2 regions of the Amycolatopsis minnesotensis genome follow, and region 1 is predicted to be linked to the other one. Evidence: riboswitches for the same ligand, from Rfam matches in the RefSeq annotation. Region 1 holds a riboswitch; the other holds the start of a gene.
The links. Region 1 has a riboswitch for thiamine pyrophosphate ahead of ABD256_RS19485 (thiamine ABC transporter substrate-binding protein). Riboswitches for the same ligand answer to the same signal wherever they lie in the genome.
Positions count from the first base shown of each region.

Region 2: it holds a riboswitch for thiamine pyrophosphate, as region 1 does, so the genes downstream of both, thiO (glycine oxidase ThiO) here and ABD256_RS19485 (thiamine ABC transporter substrate-binding protein) in region 1, are expected to answer to the same signal.

Region 1 is NZ_BAAANN010000014.1:154,231-161,569, reverse strand. Features, by position in the region: gene ABD256_RS19490 (ABC transporter permease) at 1-453, opposite strand, end outside; gene ABD256_RS19485 (thiamine ABC transporter substrate-binding protein) at 429-1,475, opposite strand; TPP riboswitch at 1,500-1,610, opposite strand; gene ABD256_RS19480 (4a-hydroxytetrahydrobiopterin dehydratase) at 1,645-1,935, shown strand; gene ABD256_RS19475 (hypothetical protein) at 2,001-2,249, shown strand; gene ABD256_RS19470 (winged helix-turn-helix transcriptional regulator) at 2,488-2,691, opposite strand; gene ychF (redox-regulated ATPase YchF) at 3,439-4,521, opposite strand; gene ABD256_RS19460 (AlkA N-terminal domain-containing protein) at 4,630-6,156, shown strand; gene ABD256_RS19455 (methylated-DNA--[protein]-cysteine S-methyltransferase) at 6,153-6,653, shown strand; gene ABD256_RS19450 (DUF4407 domain-containing protein) at 6,619-7,339, opposite strand, start outside.
Region 2 is NZ_BAAANN010000002.1:132,860-140,198, forward strand. Features, by position in the region: gene ABD256_RS02675 (ion transporter) at 1-203, shown strand, start outside; gene ABD256_RS02680 (MarR family winged helix-turn-helix transcriptional regulator) at 211-642, opposite strand; gene thiG (thiazole synthase) at 1,218-1,994, opposite strand; gene thiS (sulfur carrier protein ThiS) at 1,996-2,196, opposite strand; gene thiO (glycine oxidase ThiO) at 2,201-3,307, opposite strand; TPP riboswitch at 3,305-3,412, opposite strand; gene thiE (thiamine phosphate synthase) at 3,443-4,108, shown strand; gene ABD256_RS02705 (hypothetical protein) at 4,172-5,002, opposite strand; gene ABD256_RS02710 (threonine ammonia-lyase) at 5,248-6,198, shown strand; gene ABD256_RS02715 (esterase/lipase family protein) at 6,309-7,205, shown strand; gene ABD256_RS02720 (PucR family transcriptional regulator) at 7,274-7,339, shown strand, end outside.

The sequences.
Region 1 (7,339 bases):
GTCGAGGTGCGTCCACAGCCCCGCGACCGTGCGCGCGACGACCGCCACGTTGAAGAACGCGTTCGCCAGCACGATCGGCACCACGCCGCCGTCGGGCCACAGCGCGCGGAACGCCAGGCCCACCACCACGGTCGGCAGCACGAACGGGATCAGCACGAGCGTGCGGACGAGCGCGACCCCCGGCAGCCGCACCCGCGCCAGCAGGAACGCCACCGGCAGGCCCGCCAGGACGGCCAGCAGCGTCGACGCGGCGGCCTGCGCCACCGTGAACGCGGCAAGGCGCCAGGTTTCCCCGCCGGCCAGCGCCGTCGCGACGCCACCGCCGGAGAAGCCGCGCCCGACGATCGCGGCCACCGGCCACGCGAAGAGCACGGCGAGGAACCCGATCGGCAGCACGGCCAGCAGGGCCAGCCCGGTGCCGCGCCTGGTCAGGACTCGATGAGCGAGCGCCATTGGCCGATCCACCGTTCACGCCCCGCCTGCACCTGGTCACCGGGCAGCGACGCGGGCTTCGACGGGAGCGGCGCCGTCTCGGCCCATCCCGCGGGCAGGTCGACGCCCTGGCGCGCCGGGTAGACGTACATGTTCGCCGCGACCGTCGCCTGGAACTGCTGGGAGAGCAGGAAGTCGACGACCTTCTGCGCCTTCTCCGGCTGCTTCGCGTTCGTGAGCACCCCGGCGTACTCGACCTGGCGATAGCAGGTGTCGAGCAGCGCCTTCGTGCGCGGCTTGCCGTCGTTGCCGACCTCGGCGGCGGGCGAGGAGGCGTAGGAGACCACGATCGGGCGCGGGCCCTTGCCGGAGGAACCGGAGAAGTCCTGCGTGTAGGCCTCTTCCCAGCCGCTGACCGGCTTCATGCCGTTGGCCTTGAGCCGCTTCCAGTAGTCCTGCCAGCCCGTCTCGCCGTACTTCGACACCGTGGAGAGCAGGAACGCGAGGCCGGGCGAGGAGGTCGCGGGGTTCTCCAGCACGAGCAGGTCCCGGTACTTCGGGTCGGCGAGATCGTCCAGCGTCGAGGGGACCGGGAGGTTCTTCGACGCGAAGTAGCCCGTGTCGACGTTCACGCACACGTCGCCGACGTCGACCGCGGAGAGCCGGTGCTCGGGGTCGATGGCGTACCGCTGGGGGCCGCGGTCCGTCTCGGGGCTCGTGTACGTCGCGAACACGCCCTCGGCGAGCGCGCGCGAAGCGAACGTCGAGTCCACCCCGTACGCGGCGTCGGCGACCGGGCTGGCCTTCGTGAGGACCAGCTTGTTCGTCAGCGCGCCCGCGTCACCCTGCTTGATCGGCTGGATCCGGATACCGGACTGCCGCTCGAAGGCGTCGAGGACGTCCTGCGGCACCGCCCACGAATCGTGCGTGGCCAGTGTGACGACGGCGGGGCCCTTCGGCGCGCCCTGCTCGTCGCCGAGCGAACACCCCGCCAGCAGCACCCCGATCGCGCCCAGCGCAGTCGCCAGCCGCTTGACTCCCATGGGGGCCTCCTCGCTTCGACCGGCAGGAGGCTGGGTACGCCTCCCTCCACCGGCATGATCCGGATCAGGTGCGAACGGTCGCGGTGCGGTGCCCGCCTCTCAGTCCGGTCGTACCGGACTCCCGTGGCAACCGTGCAGCGTACTAGCCGGCGTAGCACCATGGAGTGCTATGGCCGACCTACTGAACAACACGCAGATTTCCGAAGCACTCGCCACGCTGAGTGACTGGCAGCGGGACGGCGATTCGCTCGTGCGGACGGCGGAGCTCGACGGCTTCCCGGCGGCGATCGCGGTGGTGAACCGCGTCGCCGAACTCGCCGAAAGCGTTGACCACCACCCGGATATCGACATCCGCTGGCGCACGCTGACGTTCCGGCTCAGCACCCATTCCGACGGCGGCATCACGGCCAAGGACGTCTCGCTCGCCCAGCAGATCGACGAGGCCATCGACAATCTGTGACCTTGGTCGCCCCGGGCAACATGATCGCGGGTCTCGCGCGTCCCTGCAGGAGGAAGGAGTTGCACATGATCAAGTTCTTTACCCGGGCGATCGCGGCACTGGCTGCGCTGGCAGTCACGCTCACCGTGGCGGTGCCCGCGAGCGCGGACACCGGCAAGGCCCCGGCGGCCACGCACGGACAGGAAGCAGCGGCCGCGTCGGGCGACGTCACGCAGGCGCTCGTAGTCGGCGGGTTCGCGTTCGTGCTGATGATCGCCGCGGCGGGCGCGGTGCTCTGGTTCACCGCGCGCAAGCGGCACCACGAACCGCGTTGAGCACTGCTTATCCGATCTCGGCGTGATTTAGGGCACACCTGTTAACAAAACCCGTGATCGAAGCGTTACCACACGCGGAACTACCCGTCACGCCCCTTGGGATCGCCATGAACAGCACCACTGCCCCAGCCCTGACCTCCGCCCAGCGCGCCTGGGTGACCTTCCTGGCCACCACGATCACGCTGCTCAGCGTCATCGTGCTCGGCATCGCGGGCTGACCACCCGCAGCGAAGCGGCTTCACGCCCCCGTGCGTGAGGCCGCTTTCTCTTTGCGCTCATACTCTTCGCGCGCCGCACGCAGCTCCTCGAGATGCTCGGCCGCCCACACCCGGCAAGCCGCGAGCCGCGGCAGCAATGTCCGCCCCGGCTCCGTCAGCTCGTACTCGACCCAGGGCGGCACCTCGTCGTACTCGGTCCGCGTCACCATCTCGTCCCGCTCCATGGACACTCGGGCGCGAACATATCCGGCTGAAGAGGCTCCCTCACCCGCCCCAAGCCACGCGCTCGCTGCCGCTTTGCCCTGAGCGCGCCAGACGCCGGAGCAGGGAGGCGTACCGCGCACGCCCGTGTTCGGACAATGCACGGATTCGCTCTTCACGGATCCGCTGAACCGAGGACTCGTCACATGTCGCCATGATCACCCAACTAAGACTTCTTCAGCGACATTCACCAGGTTCACACTTGCCGAGCAAGTCATTGCCGCGATGGCGATTCTGCCTCGACGACAACTTCCCGCGCAAACGGAATTCCCAGTGCCGATTCGCGGAGGCGTTGATGAAAATGCGCGTGTTCCACCCATCCTGGTGGCAGCCAGCCGCCGCCCACCAGCGGTGGATGCTCGGGATGCCTTACCCGCGCCCAAGAAACGAACAGGAGTTCCGCCCAGTCGGACTGAAGAACCCAGGTAACCGGGCCACTGGAGCTGTCTCCGGTGAACTGCACGGTCGCGGGCACGACCGTCGTCGCACTGGCTATGGCTTTCCAATGCCAGCGCAACCGAGCGGTACCAACTGGTCACCTCGCACCGGCAGGCGTTGAAGCGGAACTCGACCACATTCCGGCGGTCATAGGTCATGAGCGCTCGGGTTGCTGCCAGAAGCCCGGACGCGCATCGATGCTCACCCAGTACGGACACCGGCTGCCGTGATTCGACGAGCCCTACGCGTGCGGCCTTGGTCAGACGGAATTCTTACACATTGAACCTGAACTCGACTACGTCGCCGTCGGCCATGAGGTAGTCCTTGCCTTCCATGCGGACCTTGCCCGCCGAGCGGGCCGCCGTCATGGAGCCCGCTTCGATCAGGTCGTCGTACGAGACGACCTCCGCCTTGATGAAGCCGCGTTCGAAGTCGGTGTGGATGACGCCTGCGGCCTGCGGGGCGGTGGCGCCCTGCGGGATGGTCCAGGCGCGCGATTCCTTCGGGCCCGCGGTCAGGTAGGTCTGCAGGCCCAGCGTGTGGAAACCGGCGCGCGCGAGCGAGTAGAGGCCCGGTTCCTCCTGCCCGACCGATTCGAGCAGTTCGCGCACCGACTCCTCGTCGTCGAGTTCCAGCAGTTCGGCTTCGACCTTGGCGTCCAGGAACACGGCGTCGGCCGGCGCGACGAGCTTCGTGAGTTCGTCGCGGCGGGCGGCGTCGGTGAGCACGCCTTCGTCGGCGTTGAACACGTACAGGAACGGCTTCGTGGTGAGCAGGCTGTGCTCGCGAAGCAGTTCGACGTCGACCTCCTTCTGCGCCGAGAAGAGGGTGCGGCCGCTGTCGAGGATCGCCTTGGCCTTCTGCGCCGCGTCGAGCGCGGGCTTGGCTTCCTTCTTCGTACGCGCTTCCTTTTCGAGCCGCCAGACCGCCTTCTCCAGCGTCTGCAGGTCGGCGAGGATGAGCTCGGTGTTGATCGTCTCGATATCGCTCATCGGGTCGATGTGCCCGTCGACGTGCACCACGTCCGGGTCGTCGAACACGCGGATGACCTGGCAGATCGCGTTGGCCTCGCGGATGTTCGCGAGGAACTTGTTGCCGAGGCCCGCGCCCTCGGACGCGCCCTTCACGATGCCCGCGATGTCGACGAACGACACCACCGCCGGGACCGTCTTCGCCGAGCTGAACACCTCGGCGAGCTTGTCCAGCCGGGCGTCGGGCAGCGGCACGACGCCGACGTTGGGCTCGATCGTGGCGAACGGGTAGTTCGCGGCGAGCACGTCGTTGCGCGTCAGCGCGTTGAACAGGGTGGACTTGCCGACGTTGGGCAGACCGACGATGCCGAGGGTGAGACTCACGGCCGCGAAGTCTACGTGGCCGCCCCGGTGCCGACGGCGGGCGGGCACCGCAGCGCCATGGCGGATTCCCGCCAGTACCGGCCGGGTTCCGGTGGCAGTATCGAGCCCATGACCGAGCTGACCATCCCCCGTGACCAGGGCGTCTGGCGTGACACCGAACGGTGCTATCGCGCCGTCACGGCTCGCGACTCGCGCTTCGACGGGCAGTTCATCATGGCCGTCCGCACCACCGGCATCTACTGCCGCCCGTCGTGCCCCGCGGTCACCCCGAAGTCCGCGAACGTGACCTTCTACCCGACCTCGGCCGCCGCGCAGGCGGGCGGCTACCGCGCGTGCCGCCGCTGCCTGCCCGACGCGGTGCCCGGCTCCCCCGAGTGGAACGTCCGCGCCGATCTCGCCGCGCGCGCGATGCGGCTGATCTCCGACGGGGCGGTCGAACGCGAAGGCGTGCCAGGGCTCGCACGGCAGCTCGGCTATTCGGAACGCCAGCTCGGCCGGGTCCTGACCAGCGAACTCGGCGCCGGGCCGCTCGCGCTGGCGCGGGCGCATCGCGCGCACTCGGCGCGCCTGCTCATCGAGATGTCCGAGCTCCCGCTGACCGACGTGGCGTTCGCCGCCGGGTTCGCCAGCGTCCGCCAGTTCAACGACACGATCCGCGAGGTGTTCGCGACGACGCCGTCGCACCTCCGCGCGGCCGCCGCGAAGGCACGGCGGCGCGCGGGCTCCGCCGAGGCGGAGGCCGGGAACACCGGCGCGAGGCTGACGCTGCGGCTGCCGTACCGGCCGCCGTTCGACTCGGACGGCCTGCTCCGGTTCTTCGCGGCGCGTGCCGTGCCCGGCGTCGAGAACATCACCACCGAAAGCGGCCGGATCACCGGCTACGGCCGCACGCTCCGGCTCCCGCACGGCGCCGGGACGGCGTGGCTTTCGCCCGCGGACGGCCATTTCCGCTGTGCTCTGCGGCTGTCCGACGTCCGCGACCTCAGCAGCGCGGTCGCCAGGATCCGCCGCCTGCTCGATCTCGACGCGGACCCCGAAGGCGTCCGCCACGTGCTGTCCGCCGACCCGGCGCTCGCGCCCGTCGTCGAAGAGGTGCCGGGCATCAGGGCACCCGGTGCCGTCGACGGGGCGGAGCTGGTGACCAGGGCGATGCTCGGCCAGCAGATCTCGGTCGCCGCCGCCCGCACCGCGGCCGGGAAGCTCACCGCCGAACTCGGCGGCACGCTGCCGTGGCCGGGCGAGTGCACGCTGACCACGCTGTTCCCCACGCCCGAAGCGATCGCGGAGCGCGGCAGGGAGGTGCTGCGCGGGCCGCGGCGCCGGATCGACGCGATCATCACCGTCGCCGACGCGCTCGCCTCCGGGAAGGCCGATGTCCACATCGGACGCGACCCCGGCGACCTGCGCGCCGAACTGCTCGCCCTGCCCGGAATCGGGCCGTGGACGGCCGACTACGCGCTCATGCGGGTGCTCGGCAGCCCCGACATCCTGCTCTCCGGCGACCTCGTGCTCCGAAACGGAGCCGCCGCGCTGGGTATCACCGATCTCACCGAACACGCCCTGGCCTGGCGGCCGTGGCGCACCTACGCCGGCATGTACCTGTGGCACGCCGCCGACCGAGGAGCCTCCGCATGAGCATCGCGCACTGGTCCACAATGGACACCAAGATCGGCCCGTTCACGGCCGTCGTCGCCACCGACGGCGCCGTGCTCGCCTCCGGCTGGACGAAGGACGTCGACGAGCTGACCCCGCTGATCTCACCCGCGGTCGCACCGGGCGAACTGCGGGAGAGGCGTGATCTCGGGCCGGTCAGCAAGGCCGTCCGCCAGTACCACGCCGGCGTGCTCGACGCGGTCGACGGCATCGAGGTCCGCCAGCGCTCCGGCGACTTCCGCCAGCACGCCTGGGAAGTCCTGCGCACGGTGCGGGCAGGCGAACCGGTGAGCTACGCCGACTACGCCGCGCTCGCGGGCCGTCCTGCCGCGGTCCGCGCGGCGGCGACGGCCTGCGCCCGCAACGCGGCGGCGCTGTTCGTGCCGTGCCATCGCGTGGTGCGCACCGGCGGCGCCATGGGCGGCTTCCGCTGGGGCGTGGACGTCAAGCGCTGGCTACTGGCCCACGAAGCGGCGTGAACGCGTCCTTCGAGTTCTCCAGCTCCGCGGCGAGCTGATCGATCTGCGCGGCCCGGTCCGTCCTGCTCCTCGCCCTGGCCAGGCGTTCGTCCTGGTCAAGGTCACCCGATTTCGCGCGCAGCTTCTTTTCGGCCCGCTGCAGCAGAATGTCGAGGTCGACGGTGTCGTTGCGCTCGTACAGCGCGATGTTCTTGTCGTGCAGGCGTTTTGCTGTCTCGAGCTGCCTGGACACGAGGATGTCGTAGGTCGTGGTGCCGCCCATGAGCTTGCCGAGCACCGGCAGGCAGTCGACCGCGATCAGCAGCAGCCTCAGCACCCAGCCCGCGATCGAAACGACCGGGCTGTCCGCGGAAATCCGTCCCAGTGCGTCGATTTCGTCGAGGATGCCACGATCGGTGAGATCAGCCTTCTTCCCGGCGACCTTGTCCGCGATCGCCTGGCTGATCTGCTGGCCGCCGACCGCGCGCGCCTGTGCCAGCCGCCCGGTCAGGTCGACGGTCTCCTTTTCCAGCCCGACCAGATCGGCGTGCTGCTTGTCGACCTGGTTGTCGGCACGGAACTGATCGGCCTTTTCCCGATTGCGCCTGCATTCGCCGCCGACGCCGGGCACCCCGCTCAAGCCGGTGCCCGCCCTGCCCGCGCATTCGTCACGTGCCAGGTTCTCCAGCTCCGCCTGCCTGCGGTCC
Region 2 (7,339 bases), on a different contig from region 1:
TGTCGAGCTTCGCGGTGCTGAACCTGTTCATCGCGGTGGTGGTGAGCGGGATGGAGAGCGAGCTGCGCGAGGACATCCGCGAGGAAGAGGCGAAGCAGGCCGAGGAGCAGGCAGCCGCGAACCGCGAAATCCTCGGCGAGCTGCGCGCCCTGCGGGCCGAACTCGCCGAGCTGAAGGCCGGGGCTCGTCAGCCCGCGAGCTGACGAGCGCTCACTCCTCGTCGGAAATGAGCGCTTCGAGCGCGGGAAGGGCCGACGTCAGCGCGGCCTTCAGGTCGTCGGGAAGCCGTTCGAGGCGCCGGTCCAGCTCGTGGATCCGGGTGGAGCGGACGCCGGAGATCATCCGGACGCCCTCGTCGGTGACCGTGGCGAGCCAGGCCCTGCGATCGACCGGATCGGCCTCGCGTCGCACATGACCGGACTCGACGAGCGAGGCGACAATTCTCGACATTGTGGCCGCCGCCACACCTTCTTTCGCCGCGAGATCGCCGAGCCGGAGCTGCCCGTAATGGCTCAGCGTGGCCAGCGCGGAGATCGCGCCGTGCCCTGGACCGGGCGTGCCTGCCTGCCGAAGCGAGCGGGAAAGCCTGCCCACCACCAGAAACAACCTGCCCGAGACATCCTGCGCGGACGACGTGGTCATGGAAGCTCCTGGAATGGTCGAGTCGGACAAAGCGCCGACAACCATACGGGGCCGGGCGACAGAATCAGGTAAAGGCTGAGCGTGGCGGATTACGGTTTCGTCCCGTGCTCGCCGCTCGTCCCCGAAGCCGCGGTGACGGTGCGGTGTTCATGGCCCGAAGGTCATCTTCGGGGCGTCCAGGTCCCCCGAGATCACCTTCAGGGCAAGGACGCGCCGATTCCGGCGAAGCGGGTGGAACCTACGCGCAGGCCCGCCGGAGGACTCTCGTCCGATGATCCCTGAAGGCGTCCTTCACGGAACCTGACGCCGCGAACTCGACCCTCGCGGCGCGCGGCATGGCGGCTCACCCGCACACGTCCCGAAGGTCACCGTGCTGACGGGTGCGCGCCGATTCCGCCGCGATGGGTGGCGGAAGCGCGGAGCCGCCCGGGACCTGATCCCCGAAGGACGCCTTCGGGAGATCTGACGCCGCGAACTCGACCCTCGCGGCGCGCGGCATGGCGACCCCGATGCCCCGAAGGACACCTTGGCGGCACCAGACTCCCCCAAGGGCCCCTTCAAGGCATACGGCGAAGCTAGCGCGGCGGGCTGGAGGCGTGCGCCCAGAACCGCTGGGGCACCCGGCCGCTCGCGCGCGCCAGCCTGCCCGCGACCACCGCGGACCGCATCGCGTACGCCATCCGCTCCGGGTCCTGCGCCCTGGTGACCGCGGTCGAGAGCAGCACCGCGTCGCAACCCAGCTCCATCGCGAGCGTGGCGTCGGACGCGGTGCCGATCCCGGCGTCGAGCACCACCGGCACCCCCGCCCTCGACACGATCAGCTCGATGTTGTGCGGGTTCCGGATGCCGAGGCCGGTGCCGATCGGCGCGCCGAGCGGCATCACGGCCGCGCAGCCCGCCTCTTCGAGCCGCAGTGCCAGCACCGGGTCGTCGTTGGTGTAGACGAACACGGTGAACCCGTCGGCGGCCAGCCGCTCGGCCGCGTCGAGGGTTTCGACGGGATCCGGCAGCAGGGTGCGCTCGTCGGCGTGCACCTCGAGCTTGATGAGATCGGTCTCCAGCGCCTCGCGCGCGAGCTGGGCGGTCAGCACGGCTTCGGCGGCGCTGCGGCAGCCCGCCGTGTTCGGCAGCAGGCGGATTCCCAGCCGCCGCACCAGGTCCAGCACGCCGGAGCCGCCTTCGACGTCGGCGCGGCGCATCGCGACGGTGGTCAGCTCGGTACCGGAGGCGACGAGCGCGCGTTCGAGCACGCTCAGGTTCGCCGCGCCACCGGTGCCGATGATGAGCCGGGACGCCAGCTTGTGGCCGCCGACGACGAGTTCGTCGCCGGTGCCGTCGAAGAGTTCGGTCATGTCAGCCTCCTTGCACCGCGGTGAGCACTTCGACCTGGGCGCCCGGCGCCAGTACCGTGTCCGCCCACGCGCCGCGCCGGACCACCTGGCCGTCCACCGCCACCGCGACCCCGCGCGGCTCGGTGCCCAGTTCGGCGAGCACCTGGGCCACGGTGGCGCCGTCGGCGAAGGGCCGCCAGTCGCCGTTGACCCGTAGTTCCATCGGGTCACGCTCCTTCCGGGATCATCGAGTGCGCCCTGGCCGGTGCCGTCGGCCCGACGTGCGGCGGGAGCGGTGCCCCGCCGAGCATCGCGAGCACCGCGTCCGCGGTGACCGGCGCGAGCAGCAGGCCGTTGCGGTGGTGCCCGGTCGCCGCGAGCACGCCCGGCTCCAGTTCGCCGAGCACGGGCAGCGTGTCGACGCTGGCGGCGCGCAGCCCGGCGGCGATCTCGGTCAGCTCGTACTCCGCGATCGCCGGGAAGACCCGCTCGGCGCCTTCCAGCAGCTCACGAACGCCCTTCGCGGTGACCGCCTCGTCGAAACCGGCTTCGTACTGGGTCGCGCCGAGCACGATCTCGCCGTCGGCGCGCGGCACGAGGTAGATCGGCCTGCCTTCGACGACGGCGCGCACCGTGCGATCCGGCGGGGGAAGGCAGCCCCTCGCCGGTTTCAGCCGCAGGATCTCGCCCTTCAGCGGGCGGACGAGCCCGGCCAGCGCGGGGTGCAGGCGGCCGCTGCGGGCGCCCGCGGCGATCACCACCGCGTCACACCGCAGCTCCGCACCGGCGACGACCGCGCCGGGACGGATCCCGGTGACCTCGCGCGGCACGAACTCGACACCGCGCTTCCGCGCGGCAGCCAGCAGCGCGGTGAGCAGTTTCCGGTTGTCCACCGCGAGATCGCCGGGCACCGACAGTCCACTTCGGACGGACAAGCCGGGTACCAGCCTGCCCAGCTCGCGGCCGGTCAGCGACTCGGCCGAGCGGCCGAGCGCCACCAGGTACTCGCCGAGCACCCGGAGCTGCTCGGCGTCGGCGCTGTCGTGCGCGACGACGACGGTTCCCGCCAGTGACAGGCCGGGGTCCCCGCCGTCGGCGGCGAGGTCCTCGGCGAACCCCGGCCACCGCCGGAGCGACTCCTGGCCGAGGTCGAGGGTGTCTTCCTCGCCTGGCCACGCCTCGGTGACGGGGGCGAGCATGCCGCCCGCGACCCACGACGCGCCCCGGCCGGGCTCCGGATCGACGAGGCGTACCCGGTGGCCCGCCGCCGCGGCGCGCCACGCCACGGACAGCCCGATGACACCACCACCGGCGATCACGATGTTTTCGCTCATACTTCCGATCACGCTCCCTGCGCCGGCATTACCCGGATCAGGTTCCACGGTCGGAGCGGTGCGGCTCCCTCTCAGCCCGTGCCTCGGGCTCCCGTGCGGACCACCCCACCGTAGCGCGCGGGCTACCGTGGCGCCATGCCTGGCTTGACTGGTGAACAGATCCGGAAACGACTCGACGACGCGCGCCTGTACCTGTGCACGGACGCCCGGGAGGACCGCGGTGACCTGGCCGGATTCGCCGACGCGGCGCTTTCCGGCGGCGTCGACGTCATCCAGCTTCGTGACAAGGGCGCCGACGGCCCGCTGGAGGCGAAGCGCGAAATCGCCGCGCTGGAGGTGCTCGCCGAGGCGTGCGCGCGGCACGGCGCGCTGCTGTCGGTCAACGACCGCGCGGACGTCGCGCTCGCCGTCGACGCGGACGTGCTGCACCTCGGCCAGGACGACATCCCGGTGCCGCTGGCCAGGCGCGTGCTCGGCGACGACGTGGTGATCGGCCGCTCCACCCACTCCGAAGCGCAGGCGCGCGCGGCCTCGCGCGAGGACGGCGTCGACTACTTCTGCACCGGCCCGTGCTGGCCGACGCCCACCAAGCCGGGCCGGGACGCGCCCGGCCTCCCCCTGGTGCGCGCGGTCGCCGAAGCGGGCACGGCGCGGCCGTGGTTCGCGATCGGCGGCATCGACGGCGAACGGCTCCCGCAGGTGCTCGAAGCGGGGGCGACCAGGATCGTCGTCGTGCGGGCCATCACCGGCGCCGAGGACCCGGCGGCCGCCGCGCGCGCCCTGCGCGGACGCTTGGCGTAAGCACGCCGCCGAACACGAAGGACGGCCCCGGCGATGGCACGCCCGGGGCCGTCCTCGCGCTGGTCACCTGGCGTTGTCGTCACCGGTGCCGTTGCCCGTGTTGCCGCCGTTGCCGCCGTTGCCGCTGTTCCCGCTTCCCGGAGTCGGCGGTGCCTCGGACTTCGTCGGCGTCGGGGTGTCCGACGACTTCGGCGTGCTGGGCTGCGTCGACGGGGCCGAACTCTCCGGTGGCCGCTGCTGGCCGCTCGTCGGCGGCGCCTGCCGCCGGCTGCTCGGTGACGTGCTCGGCGAGCCGGTCTTGTCCTCGCCCGGGTTCTCCCGCGACGGCGCGGGCTGCTCAGGGGTCTTTTCCTGCTGCTTCCCGCCGCCGAACAGGTGCCCGGCCGTGGTCCCGTTCCCGCCGGAGATGGCGTTGCCCGTGGTCAGCTCGAACCCGGTGATCAGCACGATCGCCGCGACGAACGCGGCCGCGCTGGTACCGATGATCAGCGGCCACCGCAGCTTGCGCAGCCTGCCCGGCTCGTCCGGCGGCGGCATCGTCTCGCCCGGTTTCGGCAGTTGCACGGTCGCGTCACCGTCGAGGCCCGGCCTCGGCAGGTGCACGGTCGCCTGCTCGTCCTGGTCCGCCGTCGGCCAGCCGGGCGCGCCGTGCCGCGCGGTCCCCCGCTGCCGCACCGGCATGGCCCTGGTCGCGCGCGCGTCCTTCACGGCGAGCGCCTTCGCCAGGTCCTTCGTGCGCTGCGCGGCTTCCTTCGTGCGGTGCAGCGAGCGCAGGTACAGCTCGCCGCCGACGGTCGTGATCACGCTCGCGATACCGGCGCCGACCACCGTTCCCGCGACGCCGATCGTCGAGCCGAGCACGGCGGCGGTCACCGCCGCCAGCGCGGCGGCCACGACCTGTGCGATCTTGATACCCGACTTCTCCGATGAAGCCGTTTCCTGCTCAGTCTTTCTGTCACCCTCCCCGGGGGAGGCAGCTGATTTCGACATGGTTCCGATCTGGTAGCCCGCGGACGTCTTCTTTACCCAACGGTTATGTCGTCTGGGAAGGTTCCCTCGTTGCCCGGCAGTGAGCAGGACCACTCCGAATGTCCACAATGGACTGGCTTGCGTTCACAATTCCTTGACATACTCAGGACATGAATCTGGTGACGATCGAGGAAATCCGCGCGGCGGCGGGCAGGATCGGCGCGCACGCGCTGCGGACGCCGCTGCTGCCGCAGCCGTGGGCGACCGGCTCCCCGCTGTGGCTGAAAGCCGAAAGCCTGCAGCAAATCGGCGCGTTCAAGATCCGCGGCGCGTTCAACGCGATCGCTTCGCTCGACGAACCCGCCCGCACCCGAGGCGTCGTCGCCTATTCGAGTGGCAATCACGCGCAAGCGGTGGCTTTCGCGGCGAAGCAGTTCGGCATCCCCGCGGTCATCGTGGTCCCGGACGTCACCCCGCGCATGAAGGTCGAAGCCACCGCCGCGCACGGCGCCGAAGTCGTCGAAGTGCCGATGGCCGAACGCGAATCGCGCGCGTACGAAATCGCCGGAGAGCGCGGGCTCACCCTCGTGCCGCCGTTCGACCACCGCGACGTGATCGCGGGCCAGGGCACGATCGGCCTGGAAATCGCCGAGGACCTGCCCGAGGTGGAGGTCGTGCTGATCCCGGTGAGCGGCGGCGGCCTCGCGTCGGGCATCTCCGCCGCGGTCAAGGCGCTGAAGCCGTCGGTGCGGGTCTTCCTCGCCGAGCCCGAGCTCGCCGCCGACACCGCGGAAGGCCTGCGCACCGGCGCCCGCGCGGACTGGGCGCCGGACCGGCGCGCCCGCACGATCGCCGACGGGCTGCGCTCGCAGCCGTCCGAGCTGACCTTCGCCCACCTCCGGGCGCACGTGGACGGGATCGTCACGGTCAGCGAGGACGAGATCCGCGAGGCCGTGCGGACGATCGCGCACAGGTCCCGGCTGATCGCCGAGCCGAGCGGGGCCGTGTCGACCGCGGCCTACTTGTTCCACCCGGACGAGCTACCCCAGGGCAAGACGGTGGCGGTGCTTTCCGGCGGCAACGTGGATCCGCGCCAGCTCGCCGACCTGCTCGCCTTGTGACCGGTCACGAGAACCGGCCCCGGACTCTGGGCGACACCCGGTGTTATCCAGATCACTCGCGATCATGATGTGACCCAGTCATTACCCGCGAGTAGGAGGAGAGCACCCCTATGTACGACCACAGCTCAGGACGGCGGCGGGTACGCGTGCTGGCGGCCGCGGTACTCACCGCGGCCGCCACGCTCGCCGGGCTCACTGTCGCGAACGGCCCGGCCGAAGCTTCGGGCTTCCCGCCACCGGAGAGGATCAACAACTGGTCGTGCGAACCGGCACCGGAGCATCCCGAACCGGTCGTGCTGGTGCACGGCATGGGCGCGAACGGGGTCGTGAACTGGCTGACCATGGCGCCCGCGATAGCCGGGCAGGGCTACTGCGTCTTCACACCGACCTACGGCGCCGGGCTGCTCGGCACGCTCGCCGGTGGGCTCCAGCCGATGCGGAAGAGCGCGGCGGAGCTGAGCGACTACATCGACAAAGTGCTCGACAAGACCGGCGCGGCGAAAGTGGACATCGTCGGGCACTCCGAGGGCAGCACCGTGCCCGCCTACTACCTGAAGCACCTGGGCGGGGCGGCCAAGGTCAAGCACTTCGCCGGCTTCGGCGCCAACTACCGGGGGACGACGTTGAGCGGGCTAAACGCGCTCGCGAAGGAGCTCCTGAAGCTGCCCGGGATCGGCGACCTCGTGAAGGCGGGCTGCGGGCCCTGCGACGAGTACCTGCCCCCGTCGTCGTTCCTCGACGAGCTGGCCGAAGGCGGCATCTCCGTGCCGGGGCCGACCTACACCAGCATCGTCAGCAAGGGCGACGAGGTGGTCACGCCGTACACGAGCGGAGTGCTCGGCGAACCGGGGACGACCGACATCGTGCTGCAGGACGAGTGCCCGTCTGACCACGTGGGCCACCTCGGCCAGGCCGTCGACCCGAACGTCCTCGCGCACGTTCTGAAGGCGCTCGACCCCGAGCACGCACCGGCGCCGAAGTGCACCCCGTTCTTCCTGCCGGTGTGAGTCTTCTTCCCGGCACGCTCGTTGTCCCCAACAGGTTGTGAACTGTCACGAACCTGCGAGGAGGGTCGATGTCGCGCGAGCGGGAACTGATCGGCGAGATCGTGGCCAAGGTCGACCTCGACGGGATCGCGCTG